DNA from 3 places in the Cohnella sp. GCM10012308 genome. Region 1 is predicted to be linked to each of the others. Evidence: riboswitches for the same ligand, from Rfam matches in the RefSeq annotation. Region 1 holds a riboswitch; each other region holds the start of a gene.

Evidence for each region. A riboswitch is a leader RNA that binds a small molecule or an ion and turns the genes downstream of it on or off. The one in region 1 is predicted to bind cyclic di-AMP.
Region 2: it holds a riboswitch for cyclic di-AMP, as region 1 does, so the genes downstream of both, ACFOTD_RS05535 (C40 family peptidase) here and ACFOTD_RS10815 (KamA family radical SAM protein) in region 1, are expected to answer to the same signal.
Region 3: it holds a riboswitch for cyclic di-AMP, as region 1 does, so the genes downstream of both, ACFOTD_RS05275 (hypothetical protein) here and ACFOTD_RS10815 (KamA family radical SAM protein) in region 1, are expected to answer to the same signal.

What each region holds. Positions count from the first base shown of each region.
Region 1 covers NZ_JBHRYU010000007.1:52,889-59,725, forward strand. Annotated here, with positions in the region: gene ACFOTD_RS10810 (serine hydroxymethyltransferase) at 1-440, shown strand, start outside; cyclic di-AMP (ydaO/yuaA leader) riboswitch at 548-693, shown strand; gene ACFOTD_RS10815 (KamA family radical SAM protein) at 857-1,930, shown strand; gene ACFOTD_RS10820 (PspA/IM30 family protein) at 2,103-2,771, shown strand; gene ACFOTD_RS10825 (DUF350 domain-containing protein) at 2,940-3,344, shown strand; gene ACFOTD_RS10830 (DUF4178 domain-containing protein) at 3,369-3,884, shown strand; gene ACFOTD_RS10835 (DUF4247 domain-containing protein) at 3,881-4,660, shown strand; gene ACFOTD_RS10840 (hypothetical protein) at 4,808-5,344, shown strand; gene ACFOTD_RS10845 (NADH:flavin oxidoreductase/NADH oxidase) at 6,062-6,837, opposite strand, start outside.
Region 2 covers NZ_JBHRYU010000003.1:29,981-36,817, reverse strand. Annotated here, with positions in the region: gene ACFOTD_RS05545 (DUF58 domain-containing protein) at 1-949, shown strand, start outside; gene ACFOTD_RS05540 (hypothetical protein) at 946-2,247, shown strand; gene ACFOTD_RS05535 (C40 family peptidase) at 2,430-2,897, opposite strand; cyclic di-AMP (ydaO/yuaA leader) riboswitch at 2,903-3,046, opposite strand; gene ACFOTD_RS05530 (hypothetical protein) at 3,382-4,200, opposite strand; gene ACFOTD_RS05525 (M1 family metallopeptidase) at 4,217-6,319, opposite strand; gene ACFOTD_RS05520 (hypothetical protein) at 6,513-6,837, shown strand, end outside.
Region 3 covers NZ_JBHRYU010000002.1:479,253-486,089, reverse strand. Annotated here, with positions in the region: gene ACFOTD_RS05285 (response regulator) at 250-954, opposite strand; gene ACFOTD_RS05280 (ATP-binding protein) at 941-2,521, opposite strand; cyclic di-AMP (ydaO/yuaA leader) riboswitch at 2,894-3,057, shown strand; gene ACFOTD_RS05275 (hypothetical protein) at 3,060-3,578, shown strand; gene kdpF (K(+)-transporting ATPase subunit F) at 3,670-3,786, shown strand; gene kdpA (potassium-transporting ATPase subunit KdpA) at 3,830-5,509, shown strand; gene kdpB (potassium-transporting ATPase subunit KdpB) at 5,533-6,837, shown strand, end outside.

The DNA of each region.
Region 1 (6,837 bases):
TCGGCGAAGCATTGCAGCCGTCCTTCAAGGACTACGCGGCTAACGTCGTGACCAACGCCAAGGCGCTTGCCGAGACGCTGACCGCAGAGGGCATCAACCTCGTCTCCGGCGGCACGGACAACCACTTGATGCTCGTAGACACCCGCAGCCTGAACATCACGGGCAAGGATGCCGAGCACCTGCTCGACTCCGTGGGCATCACCGTCAACAAGAACGCGATTCCGTTCGATCCGACGAGCCCGTTCATCACGAGCGGCATCCGTATCGGCACGCCGGCCGTTACTTCGCGCGGCATGGACGCCGCGGCGATGAAGAAGGTCGGCCAGGCCATCGCCATCACGCTGAAGAACGCCAAGGACGAGACCAAGCTTGAAGAAGCGCGCAAGCTGGTGCGAGAGCTCTCCTCGCAATATCCGCTGTATCAAGGTCTTGAATACTAAGACCAGGCTCGCCGGCGTATCCTAAAAACAGGTACAGGCGCCCAATTTTGACCTTTCGAGGCCGAATCGGGCGCCATTTGTTTGACGATTCGGGACATTCGGTATAAACTAAGTGTACGCTTAATTCCCGGTATCGGCCGGGAAACGGGGGAACCAAGTCTTTATGGGGCGAATTGAAGCCATTGCAGGCTTCATAGGGTACCATCTTACCCGAGTCCGTCAGCTAACCTCGTAGGCAGTGGATGGGTCACATCTAATTTATTGAAGCTTGAATGACCCTCGCCGGGTCTTTTGGCGTCTCTACAAGACCCCTCTGTCTGGCTAAGCGTATTGCGCGCGCCTGTTGCAGAAGGGTCTTTTCTGTCCTTCGAGGCGTGTCGACTTTAGACCGGGAGAAGGAGGAATTCACGTTGGCCATGCCGGAATTCGCCAGAAACATGGACCAAGACGCTGCCGCTCCTTTCTGCATGAACACGAATACGTATTATCATAGCCTCATCGACTGGGGCGACGCTAACGATCCGCTCCGCAAGCTGCTGTCTCCATCTTTGCCGGCGTCCGGCGGCCAAGGGATCTGGGGCGCCTCCGACGACGAAGCCGAATATCTGGCCCAAGGTTACCGCCATAAGTTCCGGACGTCCGCTTTCCTGATGCTTCCTGAGACGGAGGCTGAAGAGGGCGTGTCGCCGGCGCTCGCATACGTGGCGGCCCATCCTGAGATCCGCCAGGTGATACTGGCGGGCGGCGACTGCTTCGGCCTTCCCACGCTCAAGCTGCGGAATCTACTCCAGAGCCTGCGGGCCATCCCGCACGTCGGAATTATCAGGCTCAGCACGCGCATGCCGATCATGGAACCGATGCGCATTTCGGACGACCTGGGTTTGCTGCGCCTAATCCGCGAATTTTCAACGCCTTCCAAGCCGCTTTATCTGATGGCGCACATTCATCATCCGCGGGAGATGACGGACCAAGCGATTCGCGCGTTCCGCTCGCTCCGCGACGCCGGGGCCGTCATCGTGAACCGGACGCCGATCCTTGGCGGGATCAACGACGCGCCGGAGCTGCTGGGCGAGCTGCTGGAGCGCCTCGAGCTGGCCGGCGTGACGCCGTATTACTTTTTCGTCGACCGTCCGAGCGAGGCGAACGGGGAATTCTCGGTACCGCTATCCAGAGCGTACCGTCTGGTCGAAGAAGCCAAGCTGACGACGGCGGGACTCGGGCGGCGGGCGCGTCTTGCGGTCAACCACGACTCGGGCTTCGTCGAAGTGCTGGCCGTCGAGGGCGGCAAGGCCTATCTGAAGTTTCACGCTTCGCCCGACGACGACGCGGGCAAGTTCATCACGGCGGACTGCCCCGACGACGCGATGTGGCTGACCGAGCTGCCGGGCAGCGAATCGAGGATCGGGTCGCTGACGATCGACTATACGGACTCCGAGGATTACGGTCTCCGCACTTCTTACGTCAAGCGGCCGTATCAGATCGGAGACTGATCTGTCGCGCTTATTCGACATACATCCGGCTTTGCCTTTCGAGGCAGGCCGGATGTATATTTATTTTGACGGATAGTTGGGCGTCTACGGGGAAATGTTGAAACGGTCGGCCTGCATCCGCGTACTACAATACATAGCCGCGAACAAGCGGACAAGAGGAGGATTCGTGTAAATGTCTATTTTCAAACGATTGCGCGATCTCACGCTGTCTAACGTATATGCCTTAATTGAGAAGGCGGAAGACCCGGTCAAGATGACCGATCAATACCTGCGCGACATGGCAGAGGATCTCGAGGACGCGGAAAAGGCGGTCGCCGCCCAGATCGCGATCGAAAAGCGATTCAAGCAGCTGTACGAGGAGCAGTCGGCGCTCGTCGCCAAGCGCGAAGAGCAGGCGAACATCGCCGCGCAGGCGAAGAATATCGACCTCGCGCGGCGCGCGCTCGAGGAGAAGAAAGCGGCAGAGACGAAGGTTGCCGAGTACAAAGCCAGCTACGATCAGAACAAGCAGGCCGCCGACAATCTGCGTCTGAAGCTCGACGAGATGCGCAAGCAATTCACCGACCTCAAGAACCGGCGCGAGACGCTGGTCGCCCGTGCCAACGCGGCCAAGGCGCAAGCCGGCATCAACAAGGCGATGGCCGGCTTCGGCACCGATACCGCGATGTCCGGTCTTAGCCGGATGGAAGAGAAGGTCCGGCAGATGGAAGCGCACGCCGAGGCGACCGAGGAGCTCAGCCAGTCCAAAGGCAGGTCGCTGGACGACGAGTTCGCGACGCTCGGCAAGGACAAAGCCGTCGAGGACGAACTGGCGGCCCTGATGAAAAAGTACGAGAGCTAAGGCGATCCAAGAGGACTCCCCCGCGGGGTCCTTTTTTCAAACGCCCATCTAAGCTAAAATAAGGAAAGCATTTCATGGCGCGTCCGAAAAGGGGCGCTTCGGGCGGCCCATTCCCGCAGGCTCATGCGGAATCGCCCGGTTTTATCCGCGGGAGGAGAGACGTTAACATTGACGATTGAAAACGTGGTCGGCACGCTGCTGTGGACGGCGGCGGGCGCGGTGCTTCTGTTCATTCTCATGGGCATCGACGCTTATTTCACCAAGTACAAGGATATGGAAGAGATGAAGCGGGGCAATACGGCGGTCACCGTCCGGTTCGTGCTGAAGCTCGTCGCACAAGGTTACATTCTGTCCCGCTCGATCGTGACGTCAGACGATCTGGGCGAGGCGCTGCTCGTCTCCTTCATTTCGTTCGTCATCCTCTTCGTGCTGGAGTGGATCGTCGAATTCGCGTTCAGGCGCATCGGGGATTTGCGTTTGGACGAAGGCGTGCGGGACGGCGTCGTAGGGTATGGCCTGATCGCGGGCTCCCTGCATCTGGTCGGTGCGATGATCATCGGCTCGTGCCTGTAAGGCTGCGGGAGAGGAGGACAAGAGATGAGCTTGTTCAAACGGGTTAAAAATATTTTGAAAAAAGCTGAGCCGCTTCCGCAGGAGCGAAGCGTGCTGACGATGGGGCCGGGAGACGTGTGCGAGGTGTCCCTTGTCACTTACCAGGTGACCGGGCGCACGAAGCCGACAGCCCGTAACGAAGTTTGGCTGACGCTTCGGGACGGCGCGGACGTCCGCTATCTGAACATCGAGCAGCGGCTCGATCTGTCGTATTCCTTGTTCAGCACGATTGACGGGCGTCTCGATTCGATGGACGAAGTGCCGGCGCATATCGAGCTGGACGGTATCGATTACCACCTGGAGGACCAATACAACACGCGGATCGTCGAGGCGGGCAGCACGCCTTTTACCTCGGCGGGAGGCGATCTTTACGTATGGCGTTTCCAATCGGACGGGCGTAACCTGCTGCGGATCGAATGGCAGGACGGGCGCTTCATGCTGTATGAAGGCGAAAGCGTACTGCCGGGAGACGTGGAGTGGCTGAGAGGAAGCGGACGATGAGCCGGCCGGCGCGCCGGCGTTCCGGTCGCGGATGGCTGCGTTCCTCCATTCACCTGACCGTTATGCTGGCCTTGGTCGTGACGCTGTTGTCCGCGTGCGGGCCGAGCCTTAACGTTCAGGAGACGTATCCGCTCGAGTCGGTCAGCGGCAGCGGCAGCCAGACCTCCTACGTCTACAGGGCGGCGGGGGAGACGGTTCAGGAGGTCGCTACGGCGCTCGAGGCCAAGAAGAAGCCTGAGCAGGTGTCCAAGGACGATCCCGAGCATATGTTCCTCGTCTATTCGGATCAGGTCATTCATGTGCAAAAGGATCCGAACAAGCCGGAGGACAGCCTGGTCGAGGTCGACTCCAAGGAATACGTGCGGCAGAACTACAGTCCATCTTTCCTGGAGGGCTACCTGCTCGCGAGCTTGATCGGCAACCTGTTCGATTCGTCGAGAGGCGGCTATTACGGCGACTATCGCGGCTACGGGAGCCAAAAGTCATATCCGCCGACCTCGGGTACCTACCGCACGCCGACGGTCAGCGATCAGAAGGTCGCGCCGCCGCTCACGGTGGACAAAAAGGGCTCGATCTTCAAGCGCGGCAGCTCGTCCGGCTCCAGCGGCAGCGTAGGCTCCGACGGACTGTTCGGCAAGAAAAAGTCGACGACGGGCAGCATTACGCGCGACGGCACGGGCAGCTCCGGGAGCAAGTCCGGCTCGAGCTTCAAGCCGCGCAAGACGACGAAGCCGCGAACGAGCTTCGGCGGCTCGGGACGCATTAGGCGACGATGACGATAACGATAACGGAAGCGGAAACGGGAAATAGACCAATAATCTTATCGGCGTGAAGCACGCGCCGCTTGCATTCCTTATCTTCGGATGAGGGAGGCGGGCGGCGTTTTTGTTTTACATAAGGTGATAAAAAGGAGCAAAGATGCGATGAGTCCAGACTTATTTAACCTGGAAAAGTTTAAGGCCGATGCTTTGTATCGGCAGGGAGATCCGGAGGCCAACCGACAGTTTGAAAAAGCATTCGCCTCCTGGTGGGCCACGACGCTCCGGGCAGCTAAAGGTGCCAGATTACTCCGGCTAAAGTCCGGATTGACGTATGCTTCCATGTACTTTTTACGCTTCACCTGGTTTCCAGCTTTCGGCAGCTTGAAGGGACTGATTCCCGAATACGAGGTGGAGGATTACAAAGACGGTTTCCGGTACATCGATTTTGTGTATTTCACGAACGCGTATCGTGTAGCGATCGAAGTGGATGGCCGCGCTTCTCACCGCATGAACGCCACGCCTGCTGAATACGAAGATGAGCTCACGCCAAAACCATCTCGTCATCGACGGTTGGTCCGTGCTGCGTCTTGCCTTTCTCTCCATCCGCGACAAACCCAGGCAGTGTCAGCAGGTGCTGCAGCAGATGCTAGGGAAAATGAGGGTGGGGGACGAGGAGAGTACGGCACTGACGATGATTGAAACGCGAATACTCGATTATGCGTCTCGTATTTCGGGGCCGTTGGAGCCTTATGAATTACGGGGGAAATTGGGGCTGCATCGAAATACGATATCGAAATATATCGCATCGTTAGTAAGAAAGGGACTGATCGTGCCCGAGAGTGTGGATCACAAGCACAAGTATCGTTATCTGCTGGGCACAAGAGTCGAATAGCATCCGTGTACAATTAATGTGCATGGTGGGCGGTAGGAGCGAAGATGCATAAAAAATGTGCATGGTGGGCGCGTGGAGAGATGGGTCAGGGGCGGATGAGGCGAAGATGCATAAGAAATGTGCATGGTGGGCACGTGGGGAGATGGGTCAGGGGCGGTAGGAGCGAAGATGCATAAGAAATGTGCATGATGGGTTGGTCGGGCGATGAGATGGGGGGAGTTGGGGTGAAGATGCATAAGAAATGTGCATGGTGGGCGCGAGGTAGGATGAGACGCGGACGGGTGAAGCGAAGATGCCTAAGAAATGTGCATGACGGGACGGTTGGGCGATGAGGCGGGGGGGCGGTAGGAGCGAAGATGCATAAGAAATGTGCATGGTGGGTTGGTCGGGGCGACGACGCGGGGGCGGAGAGGCGAGGATGCACAAGAATGGTGCGCGGTGGCCGTGCGAAGCGAAGTTTAGCCGACGACAATATAAAAGCCGACGCGGCAACTGGACCGCGTCGGCTTATGAACGGCGTTAAATTAGCGATGAACGGGATAGCCCCGTTCATAGGCTTTCGGGATGTCGGTTTTGCCGTCGAGGCGGCGCAGCGCGTCGATCGCCCAGTACGGGTTGCGCAGCATGGCGCGGCCGATGACGGCCAGCTCGGCGTCGCCCGATGCGACGACGTGCTCGGCGAGCTCGGCATCGTCAAGCATGCCGACGGCGCTGACGGGGACGCCGAGCGCTTCCTTCAGCGCACGCGCGAACGGTACCTGATAGCCTGGATAGTTGCCGGGCTTGCCCTTCACTGCCGGGCCGCCTTCGCCGCCGGTGGAGACGTCGAACAGGTCGACGCCCGCGTCGCGGTAAGCGCGCGAGACCTCTAGAATATGGTCAAGGTCGTAGCCGTACTCTGCATACTCTATCGCGGACACCCGCATGAGCAGGGGCATATCGGAGGGCAAGACGGCCTTGACGGCTTTGATGACCTCCACGCCGAATTTGGCTTTGTCGCGACCGAATTCGTCGTCGCGCTTGTTAATGCCCGGCGAGTGGAATTGGTGGATCAAGTAGCCGTGAGCGCCGTGGAGCTGGATCGTGTCGAACCCGGCTTTGACCGCGCGGGCTGCGGCATCGGCGAATTTGCCGACCAGTGCCCAGACTTCTTCGGTGCTGAGCGCGCGGGGCTGCTTGGCGGTGGCGTCGAACGGCTCGTTCCACGGGCCGACAGGCGGTTCCGCGTCAAGCGCTTTGCGCCCGGCATGCGCGATCTGGATGCCGATCTTGCCGCCGTGCTTGTGGACCTCGTCTACGA
Region 2 (6,837 bases), on a different contig from region 1:
GCCGCTCCCCTGGCTGCGGGCCGAGACGCAGATGCCTGCCGCGCTAAGATTCGGCAAGGAAACGTCGGATCTCGCGGTAAGCGTCGGGCAGACGCTGCAAAACCACGCGAGCTTGTTTACGCTTGGGCCTTACACCAAGCTTGTGCGCCGTCATGAAGTGACTTGCTTGCAGCGGGGGAGATACCGGACGCAGACGCTGACGATCACGCACGGGGATCTCATGGGCATGACGAGCGGCGCATTGCAGGTCGAGTCGGATTGTTCGGTTACCGTGTACCCGAGGCTGCTCGGCGCCAGAGAGCTGCCTCGCGCGGCCCGCGAATGGATGCAGAGCGCGCTCAGCTCGCCCGACGCCTTCCGCGAGGATCATTACCATACCGCGGGCGTCAGAGCCTATCGCGGCGGCGACGCCATGAAGCAGGTCAATTGGAACGCCACCGCCAGAACCGGCGAATTGCTCGTCAACCGCAGAGAGACGATGGTTGGCGGCGACGTGACCGTGCTGCTCAACGCAGAGCTTGCCGATGCTTCGACGAACAGGCGGATTGCGCTCGAGCAGTTCGAAGAAGCGATCAGCATCGCCGCGTCCGTCGCCAAGCAGACGCTCGATAGCGGGGGCAGGGCGGGACTGATCTTCAACGGCCGCGTACAGGGCGGGGAGGCGGTCCCGCTGCGAATCGAGCCTGCGCGCGGCCGCAGCCAACTCTACGCGCTGCTCGAAGCGATGACCGGATTTGAGCCCGTCGTCCGGCTGGAGCTGGGCTATCTGCTCGGCGATCTGATCCAGGGACGGATGCGCGGAGCGAATCTGCTGCTCATTACCGCTTTTCTGACGCCCAAGCAGGAGCTGGCCGTGCGGATGCTGCGGCAGGCCGGCAACCGTGTAGAGGTCATGCTGTTGTACAAGGACAAGCAGGCATCACGCCAAGCCGCAGGAGGAACGCCATGAAGCTCATTCTCCGCAGCCTGGCTGACGCGCTCGCCGTCTACCCGCTTCTGCTGATTCTCCACGCGCAAGCCGGTCTCGCTTTCCCGACGGTCGGCTGGATCGCCCTCGCTTGGCTAAGCGCCGCGGTCGGGCGATCGCTGCCCTCGGTGCTGCGCGGCAAGCTGCCGGCGTCGCTCGTTCACTTGGCGCTCGTCGCGGCATTCATCGCCGCCGCAAGCGCCGTAGACTGGCGGCTGCTCTGGCTCGTGCTGCCGCTTGGTTTCCTGTCGTGGATCGCCCGCTTCGACTGGGCGCGCAGCGTACGCTGTGCCGTCGCGGTCGGCCTCCACGCGATCGTCCTCGCGGCGGCATCGCCGCTTGGCATTGCAGACGGCGCGAAGCCGCTGCTGCTCGCCGCGGGCATCGCCTGGCTGGCGGCGGCGCTATATTTTCAGCAGTCGAAGTCGCTGGCCGAAGCCGGTCTTCATGCCGGTCTCGTCACGAGACGGCTTGCCGCCGCGGGCAAGCGGTACCTCGCGTTGTGGGGCATCGTCGTCGCGCTCGTCTTTCTCCCGTTTGCGGGACTTCCGATCTGGCCGCAGGTCCTTCGGCTCATCCGCTGGTTGGTCTCGCGCGTCCCGGCGGGCGAACCTGCCCCCGAACAGACGCCCGAACCCGTGCAGTCCGCGCAGCCGCCGGCGTTCCCGCCGCAGGAGGGAGGCACCGGACGGCTGTGGGTATGGCTCGAGTATGCGCTGTATGTCGTACTCGCGCTGCTGGCGCTTGCCGTCGTTTATCGTCTGGCGCGGCGATATTTGCTCAGCGCCGTCTGGTGGCGGCGCATCTCCGATCGTCTGAAAGCGTGGTACGGCAGGCTGCTCGCGGGGCGGCGCGCGGCCGAGGCGGATCTCGGTTACACCGAAGAACGAGAGAGCCTGCTCCAAGGAGAAAAGCTGCTGGGCAGACTGTTCTCGCGGAATCGGTCGAAAGCGAAACGCGCGCTCGGGCGCGAGGAGTGGACGGCGATGTCGGCGGAGGACAAGGTCAGAAGTCTATATGCCGCGCTCATCGCCGATGCGGTCAAAGAAGGATACGCGCACCGCGAATCGCTTACGCCGTCGGAGACGCTCCGGGCGATCGAGGCGTGGCGCGTTCAAAACGAAGCGCCCCGGGCCCGTACGCCGGAAACGGCATCCCGAGGTTGGCTGGCGAGCGCGTCCCGTCAGCTCGGCGAGCTGTATGGCAGAGCGCGCTACGGCGGCCGGGTGAAGCCGGAGGAAGCCGAACGGCTCGGCGCGGAATTCCCCTGGAAAAAATGACGAAAAAACGGGCTTTGGCATACGACGCCAAAGCCCGTTTTTCGTGCAACTTTTTACGCAAAGCCTGTTTCGAAATCTTTACGGGGGGGTACAACCTAAGTAACCTCTCCATTCACTCCAAGCAGCAGCAAAGACCCGCTTTGGGGCGGGTCTTTGCCTAAGCCATTCCACTTCAGCCGAGTTTACACGTGATCGATTGCCACGGACGTGTAAGTGTCGGAGTCCATTACACGGCGAGCGCCGACATAGCGCTTCGCGTAATACTTTTCATCCAGATCCGAGATCGTAACACCCTTGGAAGCCGAGTGCGCAAATTTGTTGTCGCCGACATAGATGCCTACGTGGGACACGCCTTCGCCGCTCGTATTAAAGAATACGAGATCTCCCGGACGAAGATCGTCGCGAGCGACCTTGTCGCCCATGGCGAATTGGCCTTTGGACGAGTGAGGCAGCTTGACGTCGAACTTCTTGAAAACATAAGCCGTGAATCCGGAGCAATCGAAGCCGCTAGTCGTCGTGCCGCCGTAATCGTAGTCGATGCCGATCAGCTTGGAGACGGTCGAGTCGAGCTTGGAAGCTGCGGACGCGCTGCCCAACTGGAAAGCCAGGAGGCAGGTTAAAGCAAGTAGAAGTACAGTAACTTTGCGCAAAACAAGAAGCTCCTTCCAAGTGCCTACGAGGTTAGCTGGAGGGTTCGGTTGAAGGTTCCCTATGGCTTCTGCGCGAGGCAAAGCCAATTCACCCGGTAAAGACTGGTTCCCCCGTTTCCCAGTGCGCGGGAATTCGGCAGTTTTCGCACCTTAGCTTTAGAAATTCGATTTTTAGGCCCCAACTCCTGCTCCTTCAAGATTAGAAATCCTTAATGTCCCAAATCAAAAGGAATATGCTGGCGAAGTCTCATAACCCAATCACAGCAAGGGATGCGGGGTTTGCGCCCGCGAAAGGCCAAGCCTATGAATAAATGAGAAAGATTAAGAGGACGCAAGTCTTCGACAAGGCTGCAGTCGCAAGAGTATGAACGTAGTCTATGCCGCCCTCTCGACCGATATTAATAGCCTGCAAAAAAAAAGAGACGGCGCGCCGCTCATCATCCGATGAACGGCGCGCCGTCTTTTTCTGTTTATAAGCGTTATTTTAAGCCTGTTCGCGCTGCCACAAGCGATGCTGGCAGGCCGCCGTCCAGAGCGCGATCATCGACCGGACGAAGTGGAACGCCTGGTTCAGCGCGATCGCGAGCAAGCCCGTCCAGATCAGCGTGGCGCCGGATACGGCGGCGGAACCGAGCAGGGAGAGCAGCGGCAGCAAAAGGGTTACGCCGAGCAGGGGGAGCAGGCGGCTTATCGAGCGAAGCGCGCCCTGCCAAGGGCTGTCCCCTGCGGCGGCGCTGAACTGCATGAATAAGAAGGGGAGATGCACCGCCAGCATCCAGAGCGCCCAGCCCGCGGCGTAAGGGAGCATCTGTCCGAGCCATGAAGCGGCGTCGGGCATTTCCATGTATGCGTTCCGTCCGAACGGAATCAGCCAGATCGCCGGCGCCAGGGCGATCAGCTTCTCGGTGCCGTAGAGCAAGGACACCTTTTTCCACGACCGGCGGATGCCCTTGAGCACTTGGGTGCCGCCCTGCTCCTCGGCATGGGTGAAGGAGTAGTAAAGTCCCGCATTCAGAATCGGCGTGATCAGCATGCGGAAGAGGAGCATACAGCCCAGCATGAGCAGCGTGCGATCGGCCAGACCCGTCTTGAGCAGACGGAACTGGGCTTCGATCGCAAAAAGCTGCTTGGCTGCCGCGCCGAGCGGATGTTCGTCGGGATACCGGGTCAGGATTGGCGCCACGACCGAATCGATAAACCGGTAGAGGAAAAATCCCCACAACAGGCGGTAAAGGAATAAGGCGACGAGTACGAATTTGTGTCGCTTGGTCGTCTCCCAGCCTTTTCGGATCGCGTCGTTCATGTCGCTTCCTCCTCCATCACCAGGCCATGCTGCCGACGATCGCGTCGATCAGCTGTCCTAGCGTCACGTCGAGCTTGGTCCGCTTGCGCGCGGGCGCTTCGGCCTTCAGATAGTTGTCGTAACGGCTGTGATCGAGCACGATGTCGAGCATCGGATCGACCGCCACGTACGACAACGGCGATGCCGACTGCAGGCGGATCTGGATGTGGCTCTGAATGCCGTCCCACGTCTTGCGTACGGTTTTGCCGTCCTTGAAGCCGAATTGCACCGTCGCCGCCTGCGGGCTGCCCTGGGTCCTCGTGAGCAGGACGATGGACTGATAGCCGCCCTCGCCGTCCGGCTCCGTGCGGATGGAGGCTACCGCGAAGTCGGCCGACTCTCCCCGGTACACGTAGGCCTGGAAGAAATCCTTCCAGTCATCCTTGGTTACGGCTTCGACGACACGCTGGAAGCTTTGGCTGTCGGGGTGCTTGAAGCGGTATTTTTGAAAATAAGTCCGCATGATCTTCGACATCGTTTTTTCCCCGGTTTTGGCCTCGATCGCTTTGAGTACGAGTTTGCCGCGCATATATACGTTTTCGGCGTAAGCGTCCGAACTTCCGTAATTCCAGGCGTCGAGCTTGAGCGGCAGCGGGTTCGTCATGTAGAGGGACTCGATCGGCGTGCGGGCCGAGACGCCGTAGATGGCGGCCATCAGCTTATCCTCGGTGTAGGACGTGAAGGCCTCGTCCAGCCAAGCCTCCTCGAATTCGTTGGAAGCGACGATGCCGTACCAGTATTGATGCGCGATCTCGTGCACCAGCGTGCGCTCGAGCTCGTACCCCGGATTGTCGTCCTTTGCCGCCGCGCCGGTGACGAGCGTCGGATATTCCATGCCGCCCGCGCCCTCCGCGTCGGCAGGGGGGATAACGATGGAGAGCGTCGTGTACGGATAGTCGCCGTACCATTCGCCGAGCTTTGCCAGCGCGGATTTGGCCGCGTGCATGTAGCGCTCCTCCTGCTTTGCGTGCAGCGGGTCCAGGTACAGCTTGATCCGCACGCCGGGCACGCCGGCCGAGGAGAAGGAGTCCTCCGCGGTCACGAAGTCGGGAGAGGCGGACCAGGAGAAGTCGTGCACGTCTTCTGCATAGAATTGGTACGTCTTGCGTCCGTCCTTGACGACGGGCTGCTTGTACTGAAAACCGGTTGCCGCCACGGTCCGGTCCTCGGGTACGTCGATCTTCACGCCGTATACGCCGAAGTCCGAGTAGAATTCCGAGTTGCCGTGATACTGGTGGAGATCCCAGCCCTCCGCCGCGCGTCCGCGGACGCCCGCAGTTTCGTAGGCGGGGACCTTCGGGAACCATTGGCCGGCCATGACGAAGTCTCCTGCCTGTCCCATGCGGGCGAATACCTGCGGCAGCTTGACGGTGAACTTCATGCGGACGGTGACGCTCTGTCCCGGCGCTACGGCCTTGGGAAGACGGAAGGAGGCCAGCGTGCGGTCCTGCGCGTTGCCGTCGTCCGGCTGGACATAACGAAGGCGCGGCAGCAGCGTCTCGCCATCCTCGGTCGTAAGCTCGCTCAGCTCCATGGCGCCGTCCTTGCCCGGCGTCATCTTCACGCCGCGAAGCTGGCCGTTCGATTCGTTCAGGAACGTACTGCCGGGCGCGAACGCGTTCGGATACAAATGAAGGTACAGATCCGTCACGGGCTTGCGACCGGGGTTTTTCCAAGTCAGCGTCTCGGAGCCTTCGAGCTGGCCGCCGTCCAGAAGCTTGACCGAGATGTCGTAGTCGACGATCCGGTTGCTGAGCGCTACGGACTGCTGCGGGGCTGGAATCGGAGAAGGCTGCGGCGCCGCAGCCGCGCTGTGCTGTCCTTCCGAGGCGCCGGCAGCGTCGGAGCCGACGGGCGAGTCGGCGGGCGACTCGACGGGGTCGACTGCGGCATTGGCGTCGGGCGCTCCGGTCAAATCGCCGGAATCCCGGGAGGCGGCCGTCAGGGGGTCCTGTGCGGCATAGGCGGGCAGGGTGAACTGAGACTGCCAGGCGGCATCGAATCCGAAGCTGGCCGAGCTCAGCAGCACGGCGGCGGAAACGGCGAGCGCGGCGATACGATAAATGGGGCGTTGGGGCATGACGGTAACCCTCCCGTTGACAAGCATCTAGCAGATGTATATGTGGGTTGTCCGCAGATTATATCTTTGTCCCAAACAATTGAAATTCGCGCGCCGCCGCAAGCGGCAAGCCCGGCATCGGAAGGACAAGCCGGTCTAGGCGGTTGTCCATCTACATAGAATGGGTATAACTATATTAGAAGGAGGGATGGTCATGAACCCCATTCATCGTACGCTCCGCTTGATCGCGGCAGGCACGGCTGCCGCCGCGTTCGCGGGAATCCCATCCATAGCTCTCGCCGGGCCTCCCTTGGCCGGCGGCGTATCCGACGGCGGCACGTTGCCGATCGCGCGCACGGAAACCGTATTTACGAATCGCAATCCCGATTTGGCGAAGGCGCTGAACCTTCGGGAAGGGATTGATATTGAGGCGGATCTCGACGAATCGGGACGTCCGATCAGGTGGCGGGTACTGGCGGACGGCTCGCTCCGGTTCGCCTTCATGCAGGCGGCCGAGATCGATTACTTAAAGAAGCCTG
Region 3 (6,837 bases), on a different contig from region 1:
TTGCCATTTATGATAGGCCGATCCTCGCGATCTGTAAAATGCAGCGATGGCGGATAGGCTCTTCATAAAGGCAAATTTTTCGGCCGCAGTAAAACTAGGCTCGAAAAACGACTCTTTTTGCGATAAATCTCGTCGTCTCTTGCATTTGCATTTGTTCGGTCAACTCCCGAAGTTAATCCCGCAAGTCAATCCCGTAAGTCAATCCCGCAAGTCATTCCCGCAAGTCAGCCCCGCGAGTCAAATCCGATATCAGTCCCGCGAACGAAACCGATAGCCGACGCCAGGCTCCGTCAATATAAACTGAGGCTGCGTCGAATCGGTCTCCAGCTTTTTGCGCAGGTGGCCGATATACACCCGCAGGTAGTGGCTGTCGGACTCGCCGTGCTGATCGCCCCACACCTGCTGCAGCAGCTGACGCTGGGTGACGACTTTGCCGGCGCTCACGGCCAGCAGCTTGAGCAGGTCGTACTCGGTCGGCGTCAGCTTGACCCGCTCTCCGTTCAATTCGACGACGCGATGAATCAGATCGATGGTCAGCGCGCCGAACGTCAGGACCGGCTCGTTAACCGAGTGGGCCGCCGCATGCCGCAGCGCCACCCGGATGCGGGCGACGAGCTCGCCCATGCTGAACGGCTTGGTCACGTAATCGTCCGCGCCACCGTCTAGCGCCACGATCTTGTCTTCCTCCCGATCCCTGGCCGTCAGGACGATGATCGGCGCCAGCGACCATTCCCGGATGCGGCTCAGCACCTCCAGGCCGGACAGATCCGGCAGCCCGAGGTCGAGCAGGATCAAATCCGGCCGCACGAGTGCTGCCTGCTGCAGTCCTTCCTCGCCTGTCGCCGCTTCGTGCATGACGAACCGATAAGCCTGCAAAGTCACGCGAAGCAGCTTGCGAATTTGAGGCTCGTCGTCCACGATCAAGATCCGTGCGCCTTGCTCATTCATCGCCATCGTTCTCCGTCCTCTGTTCTCTATGCCTTTCATCGATCTTGCCGCTCTGCTGCTGATCCGGCGTGTTCAGCGGAAGCGCGATCGTCATGACCGTGCCTTGCGGCTCGTTGCGCCTTCCCGAGATCGTACCGCCGTGCAGCTCCGCGATTCCTTTGCAAATCGCGAGCCCTAATCCCGTGCCCGTCACTTGCCTCGTGGCATCGGCGCGATAAAACTTATCGAATATCCGCGCGTATTCCTCCTCCGCAAGTCCGGTTCCCTGATCGGCCACGGCAATGACCAGCGTGTCCGGGTCGAACGATACCTCAATGTCGATCTCGCTGTAGTCCGGGCTGTACTTGATCGCATTGCCGACGACGTTCGCCAGCATCTGCTCCAGCAGCACCTCGTCGCCAGACACAAGGGGGACTTCATCGGGCAGCCGTACCCGCAGCTTGCGATGCTCCTTGTAATCCTGCACTTGAGACAGCGTCACTCCGATCAGATCCTCCACGTCGCACCAGTTTTTCCGCAGACGCAGCATGCCGCTCTCCAACTGCACCATGCTGAGCAAATTTTTAACCAACCTGTTCATCCGCAGCGCGCCGTCGCGAATATTGATCGACAGCTCCTTGCGGTCCTCGGAGGTAAACAGTTCGTCATCCGACGCCAGCACGGTGGCGGAGCCGATGATCGCCGCAAGCGGCGTCCGCAGCTCATGAGAGACGGAGTCCAGGATCGCCGTGCGCAGACGCTCGGATTCCGCCGTCAGATGCGCGATCTTGGCCTCCTCGGCCAGCTTCGCGCGGGCGACGGCGCTGGCGGCCAGTCCGCCAAGCGCCTCGAGCATTTGCCGCTGCCCTGCGGTAAAGAGGTTTTTCCGTTCCTTCAGATTAAGCGCGAGCACGCCGTATACGCGGTCCTCGGTCCGCAGCGGCAAATAACAGCCGGGCGCGTCCCGCAGCGTACTCGAGCCATAGCCGACCGCTTCGCCGTGATCGAAGGCCAGTTTGGCGGTCGCTTTTTCCGCTTCGCCTCGTCCCCAATCGCTATCCGCGGCGGAGCGGTGGCTCAGCGCCAGATTGCCCTTGGCGTCCGGCATATAAATGGCGATCTCGCTGCCCATCGATCGCGCCGCTTGAAGCGAGACGTTATCGAGCAGCACATTCACGTCAGTGATCGCGTTCATCTGCCTGCTCAGCGTGTATAGCGCCGTCGTCTGCGCCTCTCTTTGCTTGGAATAGAGCAACTGCTGCTTGAGCCTGGAGGCCAGGCTGGCGGTGAGGGCGGCGACGGCCACATAAACGACGAACGAAACCACGTAACGCAAGTCCGCGACCGAGAAGCTGAGCGTCGGCGGAACAAAAAAGAAATCCAGCGCGACGATCGCGAGTACGGCCGCGTAGACCGCGGGGCGAAGGCCCCACCAGACCGCGCTGACGAGGATCGGGAATAAATAGATCAGCGCAATATTCACCAGATCGAACGCAAGGCCGAGCAGATGCATGACGACCGTCATGAGCGCGACCAGGAGGGTGATGCTTGCATAAGGCCGCCAAGATGCCCATAAAGCTTGCAGGTTCCGCAACAACTTCCACTTCCCGCCCGCTCGTATTTTCGGTCTCGATTTCCTTAAGATTACTGTAAAAAGCGGAGAAAATAAACCGTAAAAGGGTGTAAAAATACTATAAAAATCACTCATAATCTTAATAATATTAAGTATTCGAGAGTAAACGGAAGTATGGAACTTAATTTATTTCCAAAATGAACGGATTTTATTGAATATCGGCCTATACCCTAGTTGGGTTCCTTTACAGCGTTGCAAGCCGGGCTTAAGATACGTGCAGAACGATGCCTTGCAAGCAAATTGGCGCCGGCCAGACAGTTCGATGAAGGAAGGGATTAAGAGACTGTTTGAACAAAAGTCATGACAAATCGCTTGAACGAAAGGCATGAACAAAATCGTTAAACGCTGAATCCTGGAACGAGCAGGAACGGGGGAACCAATCGGAGCCATCATCGGCTCCACGGGGTGAATCGCCTGGCACATGACGGTGCCCGGCGTAGGGCGGCTCTCGCGCCCGAATCCGACAGCTAACCTCGCAAGCGTATCGGAGAGGCAACACTTGTCGCGCGCGATCCAAGACGACGGTCTTGATCAGGAAGCCGCGGGAAAGGTTCCTCCTTTGCCGGGCTTCTTTTTTGTTGCCTTCTTCCTACATTCGGAGGGGGAGCTTATGGAACAACGTCGTATCTTGGTGGCTGCGTCGCATGCGGCGGGGAGAGACTTCATTCGCCAGGCGCTGTACAAAAAGCTGCCTGTGGCCGCGCTCGCGAACAACGTCAGAGAAGAAAAAGCGTTGAGGAAGATCGGAGTAAGCGAAGTTGTGCATGTAAATACTTCCTCTATAAAAGATAACGCCGCCGCGCCCGCATTTCCGATCGGCCGGGTGTTCATTTTTGAAGCCAGTCTGCCGCTGACCTGCCGGTATTTGCAATGGGCGGCCGGGTGCTCGTGTCTTGCGATTACTGTCGTTACGCATGCCAGGCATCCGGAAGTCATTTACAAAAAGCTGGGCGCGACCTACGTGGTGCGCACGCAAACCGGGGAAGTCGGATTTTTGCTCAGCCGTCTGCTTGAGTGATTTTCAAAAAGGAGTGTATGACCTTGCTCGATATTTGGATGACTTTGACGTTACTCGCCGCCTTTGCGCTTGTTGCCGGATTCGTAATCTGGTGCGACAAATCGATCGACGATGCGGGAGGCGAGCGCGCATGACGATCGTGCTGATTTTCACCGGCCTGCTGCTGATCTACCTGGTGTACGCCTTGCTGCACCCGGAGAAATTTTAACGATACGCTTATTTGAGTCGCTTTAGCCCAAGGAGGAAAGGCCATGGATCTCTTGCAAATCGTCATCGTTATCGGCATTCTCGTGCTGATCGCCAAGCCGCTCGGAAATTACGTTTTCCACGTCTTCTCCAATGCCCCCAATCGGACCGACAGACTGTTCGGCTGGGCAGAGAAGCCGATCTTTGCGATCGTCGGACTTAAAGTCCGCCCGGGGATGAGCTGGAAGCGGTACGCGATCAGCTTCGTTGCGACCAACTTCGTGCTCGTGGCGGTCAGCTACATCCTGCTGCGGATACAGAGCGGACTGCCTTTCAATCCGAACGGCATCGGCGACATGGAGCCGACGCTGGTCCTCAATACGGTCATCAGCTTCATTACGAATACGAACCTGCAGCATTACAGCGGCGAGACGGGCTTAAGCTACTTTTCGCAGATGGCGGTCATCATGATGATGATGTTCACGTCCGCGGCGACCGGGTTCTCGGTGGCGGTGGCGTTCGTCAGAGGCATTACGAGCAAAGGCAGGACGCTGGGCAACTTCTTCGAGGACTTCGTCAAATCGCACACCCGGATTTTTTTCCCGCTTGCCATCCTCGTCACGCTCGTATTGGTGGCGTTGCAAGTGCCGCAGACGTTGGACCCGACGCTGTCGGTAACGACGCTGCAGGGCGCCTCGCAGCAGATTGCGATCGGGCCGGTCGCCTCGCTGGAGGCGATCAAGCATCTGGGCACGAACGGCGGCGGCTTTTTCGGCGCAAACTCCGCGCATCCGTTCGAGAATCCAAGCGCGCTGACCAACGTGATCGAGATTCTGTCGATGTGGGCGCTGCCTGCCTCGCTGCCTTTTATGTACGGCCGGTTCGCCAAGAGCCGCAAGCACGGCTGGGTCATTTTCTCGGCGATGATGGCGCTGTTCCTCGTGTTTCTGACGGTCGCTTATACGGCGGAGAAGAGCGGCAATCCCGCGCTTGAAGCGCTTGGCATCGACGTTTCCCAGGGCAGCATGGAAGGGAAGGAAGTGCGCTTCGGCATCGCCCAGTCCGCGCTGTTCACGACGGTGACGACGGCGGCGACGACGGGCACGGTCAACAATATGCACGATACGCTGACCCCGCTCGGCGGCCTGGTGCCGCTCTCCGAGATGATGCTGAACGTCGTGTTCGGCGGCAAAGGCGTCGGTCTCGTCAATATGCTGATGTACGCGATGCTCGCCGTATTCATCTGCGGGCTGATGGTCGGCCGGACGCCGGAGTTCCTCGGACGCAAGATCGAGCCGCGCGAGATGAAGCTGATCGCGGTCGCGATACTGGCGCATCCGTTCATTATATTGGCGCCGACGGCGATCGCCTTCCTGAGCGATCTGGGCAAGGGATCGATATCGAATCCCGGTTTTCACGGCATCTCGCAGGTGCTGTACGAATATACGTCGTCGGCCGCCAACAATGGCTCAGGCTTCGAAGGCCTCACGGACAATACGCCGTTCTGGAATATTACGACAGGCCTCGTTATGTTTTTCGGACGCTATGTTTCGATGATCGCGCTGCTGGCCGTCGCCGGCTCGATGACGCGCAAGCAATGGGTGCCCGAGACGATCGGTACGTTCCGCACGGATAACGCGCTGTTCACCTTCCTGCTGATCGGGACGGTCATTCTGATCGGCGCGCTGACCTTCCTGCCCGCGATCGTACTCGGACCCGTCGCGGAGCATCTGACGATTCGCTAATGAAGAGATGGAGTGAAGCTGCCATGAACGATAAACGCAAAAAAAGCATGTTTTCCGGACCATTGGTCGCAGACGCTCTGAAGGCGAGCGCGATCAAGCTGAATCCGGCGGTCATGATGAAAAATCCGGTCATGTTCGTGGTCGAGGTCGGCACGGTAATCGTGCTGCTCATGACGCTGTTTCCCGGTTACTTCGATGCGAAGGACCGGATCGGCTTCAATCTGGCGGTATTCCTGATCCTGCTGTTTACGGTGCTGTTCGCCAACTTTGCCGAGGCGCTGGCGGAGGGCAGGGGCAAGGCGCAGGCCGATACGCTGAAGCGGACGAAAAAAGAAATTACGGCCAATAAAGTCGTAGGCGGCGGCGTGAAAACCGTGCCCTCGACCGAGCTTCGCAAGGGAGATATCGTCGTCGTCTCGCAGGGAGAGATGGTGCCCGGGGACGGCGAAGTGATCGAGGGGCTGGCATCCGTCGACGAGTCCGCGATCACCGGCGAATCCGCGCCTGTCATCAAGGAGGCGGGCGGGGACTTCAACTCGGTCACGGGCGGCACGCGCGTCGTCAGCGACCGGATCAAGGTCCGGATTACGAGCGATCCGGGCGAGACGTTCATCGACCGGATGATCGCGCTGGTCGAAGGCGCCAAGCGGCAGAAGACGCCCAACGAGATCGCGCTTAACACGCTGCTCATCAGCCTGACGATCATCTTCCTGATCGTCGTCGTCACGCTCGGACCGATCGCATCCTATGTGGACGTCAAGCTTGAGGTGCCCGTGCTGATCGCGCTGCTGGTCTGTCTGATCCCGACGACGATCGGCGGGCTGCTCTCGGCGATCGGCATCGCCGGCATGGACCGGGTGACGCAGTTCAACGTGCTCGCGATGTCGGGCAAGGCGGTCGAGGCCGCGGGCGACATCAACACGATGATCCTCGACAAGACCGGCACGATCACCTTCGGCAACCGGATGGCGAGCGACATCGTAGCCGTTGGCGATGCCCGCATCGAGGAGACGGCCGCCTGGGCGGCGATCGCTTCGCTCCAGGATGAGACGCCGGAAGGCCGCTCCGTGCTGGAATGGATGAAGAAAAACGAAAAAACGTTCGACGCTGCGATTGGCGAAGGCGGCGGCTTCGTGGAATTCAAGGCGGAAACGCGGATGAGCGGTATCGATCTGCCGGACGGACGCCAGGTCCGCAAAGGCGCCGTCGACGCGATCCGCAAATGGGTGGCGGCACAGGGCGGCGCCATTCCCGAGGATCTTAGCAAGCAAGCGGACCGGATCGCCTCGGAGGGCGGCACACCGCTGGCCGTGGCCGTCGACAAGCAG